DNA from 2 places in the Brevibacillus borstelensis genome. Region 2 is predicted to be linked to the other one. Evidence: riboswitches for the same ligand, from Rfam matches in the RefSeq annotation. Region 2 holds a riboswitch; the other holds the start of a gene.
What was found. A riboswitch is a leader RNA that binds a small molecule or an ion and turns the genes downstream of it on or off. The one in region 2 is predicted to bind S-adenosylmethionine.
Positions count from the first base shown of each region.

Region 1 (3,411 bases), 1.6 Mb from region 2:
ACCTGCAGTCAGACAAAGAAGTGCTGGGCGGGCAGCTTCGGGTCGCGATGTACAGCGAGGAGCTGGCCAGAAAAGGGATAGGCAGCATTGTGGACACTCTGTACCGCGACCCCTCGATTGGAAGCCGGGTTTATTTAAGTGTCATTGAGGGCCAAACCTACGATTTGCTGACGTACAAATTCAAAGAGGAAGGCAATATTGGCATTTACCTCTACCAATTGATCCGGCACAACGTAGAGGATGACAAAATTCCGTCTCCTACTCTCCATGAGTTTTACCGCTCCTACTTCAGCGAGGGAATCGACCCTTACGTCCCTTTTCTTGAGAGGAAAGGGGATGAGGTGAGGATCAAAGGCGTGGCTCTGTTTCACAAGGACAAATATGTCGGCTGGATTCCTCCAAAGGAAGCCTTTCACATCAAGCTAGTTCATGATGCTTATCGAGCGGGAACGTACGAAACGTCGGTAGATCCGGAGAGGATGGGGGTAAAGCCGAAAAAGAAGAACACAACCGGCCCTGACATCCAAATGGTATTTGATACGCTGAGCAGCAAGGCCCACGTCGATATTGTCAGTACGAATCCACTGACCTACAAGGTCGATGTGAAAGTACGGACACGCATTCTGGAAATGTCAATACCGTTAAAAATAGAACAACCGGAGGTACTCAGAAAAATGGAGCAGGCCTTGTCTGAAAACATGAAGCAGGATTTGGCCAAGGTCGTCGCCAAAATGCAAAAATGGGAGGTAGACCCCTTTGGGTTCGGGGAATTATACCGGGCAAAATTCCGCGGGGCGCGGAAGCTGTCTCACGATCAGTGGCATGAGATGTACAGGAAGTCCCGCTTCGATTACAACATCGATGTAGAAATTGTCCGCAACGGCGTGTTGGATTAATTGCCCATTGACTTTCTATTTTGGTATAGCATATAATCCGTTTTGTATCATAAAAAGAAATAAAGTTCTTCAAACTAAATATACGTAGAATTCTTCTTATCCAGAGCGGCGGAGGGACAGGCCCTATGAAGCCCGGCAACCGGCTCATCGATTCTGATGGGTGGCGCGGTGCCAATTCCTACAAGATTGTAGAATCTTGACAGATGAGAAGGGTGAATGCGATCGTATAATGCGGTGCAGCCCCTTTTTCGCCTGATGAAAAAGGGGCTGTTGATTGTAATGGGAGGTGAACCGGATGATTCGGTTGCAGAATCTGAAAAAAGACTACATTGTAAAAGGCCATAAAACACCTGCGCTGCGCGGAATTGACCTCTCGATCGAGAAGGGGGAAATTTTCGGCATCATCGGACATTCCGGTGCCGGCAAAAGTACGCTGATTCGCTGCATCAACCTGTTGGAACGTCCGACAGCAGGCAGCGTCATTGTAGACGGGGTTGATCTGACCAAGCTGGATGAAGGCAAGCTCCAGGAACAGCGGCGGCATATCGGAATGATTTTTCAACACTTCAACCTGCTCTCGTCGGCTACAGTCGGGGAGAACGTCGCGTTTCCGCTCAAGCTGGCCAAGCGGCCCAAGGCGGAGATCGACAAAAAGGTGAAGGAAATGCTGGCGTTGGTAGGGCTGGAACAGCACCGCGACAAGTATCCAGCACAATTGTCAGGCGGACAAAAGCAGCGTGTCGGCATTGCCCGGGCGCTGGCGAGCGACCCCAAGGTGCTGCTGTGCGACGAAGCGACATCCGCTTTGGACCCGCAGACGACCAACTCCATTCTGGCGCTTCTTTTGGACATCAACCGGAAGCTGGGCTTGACGATCGTCCTCATTACGCACGAAATGCACGTCATCCGCTCCATTTGCGACCGGGTCGGTGTCATTGACGGAGGGCACATCGTAGAAATGGGCAATGTTCTGGATGTGTTCTTGAAGCCGCAGCATCCGACGACACAGGAGTTCGTGGAGCAAGTAGCAGACTCCAGCGAGCTGCGGGCTGCCGTTGCTCATGAAAAGGCGTCAGGCGAACGGACGATCCTGCGGGTCACGTTCCTCGGAGAACAAACCTACCAGCCGATTCTGTTCCAAACGATGCAGGAAACAGGTACGGTGTTCAGTATCCTGCAAGGAACCATTTCGCGTATGAAAGACACCCCATATGGCCAGCTCGTGATCGAGTTGGGCGGGGATGCGCAGCAGAACAGGAAAGCTGTCGATACGCTTCGTCAGCGCGGCCTGGAAGTGGAGGTGATTTAAAATGGGATTCACGCTTAAAAATATAGACTGGGCGGAAATTTGGAAGGGAACGCAGGATACGTTGACGATGCTTGGCTTTTCCACCTTGTTTACCGTCGTTATCGGGCTGCCGCTGGGCATTTTGCTGTTTCTCACATCCAGAGGCCAGCTTTTGGAGAATCGCGCGTTTTATTCGATCTCATCCTTTGTCGTAAACGTTTTGCGTTCGGTGCCATTCATCATCCTGATGATCCTGCTGATTCCTGTTACCAAAATGCTCGTCGGCACCTCACTCGGGGTAAAGGGCTCGATTCCTCCGTTGGTGATCGGGGCGGCTCCCTTTTTCGCCAGACTGGTGGAGACCTCCCTGCGCGAGGTTGATCGCGGCGTGATTGAAGCGGCGCAATCGATGGGTGCTTCCAACTGGCAAATTATCCGCAGCGTGCTCTTGCCGGAATCCCGTTCGGGGCTGATCGCCGGGATTACGATTACCACGGTGTCGCTCGTGTCCTACACGGCGATGTCCGGGGTCATCGGCGGCGGAGGCTTGGGAGACCTGGCGATCCGCTACGGGTATCAGCGCTTCCAGACAGACGTCATGGTCGTGACGGTATGTATTTTGCTTGTGTTGGTTCAGATCCTGCAGATGGTGGGCGACAGGCTCGTCATCAAGTTCAGCCGGAAGTAGGATCTTGTCCATAGAGAATGTTCAAAATAGAAAGGGGAAATCATCTGTGAAGAAATTGGTCGTATCTGTACTGTCCACTGTACTGGCACTGTCTCTGGCTGCTTGCGGCAGCCAAAATGAATCGGCTCCCGCGCCGTCTGCCGGCGGTTCCCAAGGCGAGCAAAAAGAAGTAACGCTGAAAGTGGGCGCAACGCCGGTCCCGCAGGCTGAGATTTTGAAGTTCGTCGCGCCGAAGCTGAAGGAGCAGGGCGTAATTCTGGAAGTCAAAGAATTTACCGACTACGTTCAACCTAACGTGCAAGTAAATGAAAAGCAGCTGGACGCCAATTTCTTCCAGCACAAGCCGTACCTCGATGATTTCAACAAAGGACAAAACATGAACCTGGTAGAAGTAGTACCTGTTCATATCGAGCCGTTTGGCGCATATTCCAAAAAAGTAAAAAGCGTGGATGAACTCGCTGACGGTGCAACCGTTGCTCTGCCAAACGATGCAACGAACAACGGCCGCGCACTTGCTCTGCTCGAAAAGCAAGGCCTGA
Region 1 covers NZ_CP144922.1:5,230,853-5,234,263, reverse strand. The annotation lists gene V5G20_RS25115 (Ger(x)C family spore germination protein) at 1-896, shown strand, start outside; SAM riboswitch class I at 990-1,106, shown strand; gene V5G20_RS25110 (methionine ABC transporter ATP-binding protein) at 1,192-2,205, shown strand; gene V5G20_RS25105 (methionine ABC transporter permease) at 2,207-2,872, shown strand; gene V5G20_RS25100 (MetQ/NlpA family ABC transporter substrate-binding protein) at 2,919-3,411, shown strand, end outside.
Region 1: it holds a riboswitch for S-adenosylmethionine, as region 2 does, so the genes downstream of both, V5G20_RS25110 (methionine ABC transporter ATP-binding protein) here and metH (methionine synthase) in region 2, are expected to answer to the same signal.

Region 2 (3,411 bases):
CCGTCTTCGAGGTTGATCGAGTTGAGAATCGCTTTCCCTTGGGAATATTTCAACCCCAGCTCCATGACGCGCGCATCCGTGGAATCGATCATGAGAGGCGCCTTTACTTTTTTCACAATATATTGAAGGAATTTTTCCATATCGCCGTACTCGTCGCGGTCCGGGTCGGCCAGACAAATATCGATGACATGAGCCCCCCGCTTCACCTGTGCCCTTGCGATATCGGAAGCCTCCTCGTATTGTCCGGCTGCGATCAGATCGCGAAATTTCTTGGACCCGATGACGTTCGTGCGCTCCCCGACCAGCAGCGGGCGGTTGTCCTGTTCCACGTAGACGACATCGATCCCGGACACGGCGCTGACTGCATGCTCTTGCCGGGCACGCGGCTTGCAGTCTTTCAAGGCTTCGGCCATCGCCCGGATGTGGTCGGGCGTGGTTCCGCAGCATCCGCCCGCCACATTGAGCCATCCTTGCTCGGCAAATGCCTTGACTTTTGCCGCCAGCCCTTGCGGAGTTTCGTGATAGTGGCCGTTCTCGTCCGGGAGACCGGCATTGGGATAACAGCTCACGGCACAGTCTGCAAGACCGGATAGCGTGCGGATATGGTCGCGCATGAACTCGGGACCGGTCGCACAGTTCAGCCCGATGCTGACAGGCTTGAGGTGCTCAAGCGAGACGTAGAACGCTTCGATGTTTTGTCCCGCCAGCGTCGTGCCCATCGGCTCAATCGTCCCCGAAAGCATGACCGGCACTTCCGTCCCCAGCTCATCAAAAGCCTTGCGTATGCCGATGCCGCCCGCTTTTACGTTCAGCGTATCCTGCGAGGTTTCCAGAAGCAGCACATCCGCTCCCCCGATCAAAAGCCCTTTTGCCTGGCGGTAATACGACTCGACCAGCTCGTCAAAGGTGACCCCGCCCGTCAAAGAAAGCGTCTTGGTCGTCGGGCCCATCGCCCCTGCCACAAAGCGAGGCCACTCAGGCGTGGAATAGGCATCTGCGGCCTCGCGAGCGATTTTGGCAGCGGCGATGTTGATCTCCAGGTCCTTTTCCGCCACGTCATACTCGGCCAGGACGATGGACGTAGCGCCAAATGTATTCGTCTCGATAATATCGGCACCCGCCTCCAGGTACTTTTCATGGATCGAGCGAATGACGTCCGGCCGGGTCAGGTTCAACAGCTCGTTACAGCCGTCGTATTCCTCTCCGCCGAAGTCCTCGGCAGTCAGGTTGGCTTGCTGCAGCATTGTTCCCATCGCGCCGTCCAGTATCAGAATTTTTCGGTAAAGCTGTTCGCGAAAATTCGGTTTCATGGCAGACTCCTTTTCTCAAAGCAGATCATCTCAGATAAACAAAAAACCTCTTCTGTGTGCAGAAGAGGATTTGTCCGCGAATACGATACGCCTGACGCATCCTCTCATCTTTCAAAGCACACGGCTTTGCTGGAATTGGCACCTGAAAATTCCGGTTGCCGAGGCTTCATCGGGCCAGTCCCTCTGCCTCTCTGGATAAGAGATGTCGCTTTTTTATTCGATTCGTTCCAGTAATTGCAAGGTTTGAAAGTATCTTAACACCCCCCCCTCCCCCGCGTCAATGAAGAAATTGTCCGTATCCACGCAAGTCCGGCGCCCATATTTGCCCCATATAGTCAATCGCCCACACTCTTCATGACTCCCGTGTATAGACTAAAGCATATCGGAAAGGAGGAAAACGACATGAGTACATCCTACTGCGGAAACAATATCTTCGGTGACAGCTTCGCCCTAGTGCTCGTTCTGTTTATCCTGCTGGTCATCGTAGGGTGCAATAACGACTGCTAAGCAGCTGCTTGAAAAAGGGGCCTGGAATCCAGGCTTCTTTTTTCTTGTCCAACAGGTGCACTTTGAAGAAATCAAGCAATCACTTGCCAAATCGGCACAGATTATCAAAAAACATCGTCTTCCCGGCTGTACAATAGGAGTAGCACATCTGGGAAATGGAGGCAGGTATGGATCACTACGAGCGGATTCAATGCGCAATCGAATTTATCGAAAAGCATCTTCAAGAGGAGGTGAATATCGCGGATATTGCCGCGGAAGCCTGTTTTTCCGCCTTTCATTTTCAACGGCTGTTTCAAGCGATCTCCGGTTTTTCGGTTCACGAGTACATACGAAAAAGAAGGCTGAGCGAGGCCGCCGTTTTGTTGAAACAGACGCAAACAAGCATCCTTGATCTGGCTATCGCCTGCCAGTACGGCTCCCAGGAGGCGTTTACCCGTGCTTTTGAAGCTACTTTCGGCATCACCCCGGCCAAGTTCCGAAAGGCGAACATACCTATTTCCCTGCAAAAGAAGCTGGATTTTTTGGATGATCAAAAACGAGCAAAGGGAGAAATAAGCATGAACAAACCAAACATTGTGCAATTAAACAGCATTGCCATCGTCGGGTACGCCTACAAGACAAATCTGAACAACGAACGCTACTTTGAGGACATTCCCCGCTTCTATGCCGATTTCGGAAGGAATGGACACTATATGCGGATTCCCAACAAAGCCGCCCCTGACATGGCATACGGCATTTAGTGCGATTTCCAGGATAACGGCGACTTTACGTTCATCGTCGGCGAAGAAGTAAAAAACTTGGATGGCGAGCTGGAGGATGGCTTTGTCCACTGTCTGCTTCCGGCAGGGAAATACGCCGAATTCAGGGTGATTGACTCTGTCCAAAATACAAGAACCTATATTTACGGCACCTGGCTTCCGAATTCCAACTACGAGCGAAGAGAAGGACCTGATTTTGAAATAACCGATGTCCGCCAGTCCGTGTACCCGGATCAAATGAAAATAAAAATTTACATACCGATCGACTAGTGTTCCAGCTCCAGTCCGCCCGCTGTCCCCGCTCATTGTCAATCCATGCCCCTTTTGCTATGATGAGGTCGAAGCCAAGCAAAGGAGCGAAACGCTTTGGATCCACTACACCCTTGTGACAAGCACGAATTCCTATCGCGTATCGAAACGGTAAAAGAACTGGAACAAACCGACTTCGAGACATATTCTGTCGTGAAAGACAGCGAAAATGGCCAACACTATCTCCGGTATTCCTTTACACATATCAATCTGTCCGAAGGGGGCAGGCGCGACGAATTCGACCACTTCCTGCCGCTTGAATCGGACGATGTTCTCGCGATTCTGTTCGGAGAGCAGGCTTATCAGTTTCCGGACAACTGGAAAACCGCCTATCTTCGCAGCGGCACGGATGAGCGGTTGATGCCATTCGACCCGAGTGAAAATCACGATCTGGAAAAGGACGCGGAGGCGGAGTTGGCTCTGCTCGAGAAGCTGCAGCAGTTCAAGCAGCAATGGAATGCTGCCGAAGACAAAGAATCGCTGACCCGCGACCTGTTTCGCGATCTCGATGCGATCATAAAAAAAGC
Region 2 covers NZ_CP144922.1:3,587,490-3,590,900, forward strand. The annotation lists gene metH (methionine synthase) at 1-1,310, opposite strand, end outside; SAM riboswitch class I at 1,412-1,512, opposite strand; gene V5G20_RS17140 (YjcZ family sporulation protein) at 1,713-1,817, shown strand; partial or broken gene V5G20_RS17145 (AraC family transcriptional regulator) at 1,985-2,845, shown strand; gene V5G20_RS17150 (hypothetical protein) at 2,942-3,411, shown strand, end outside.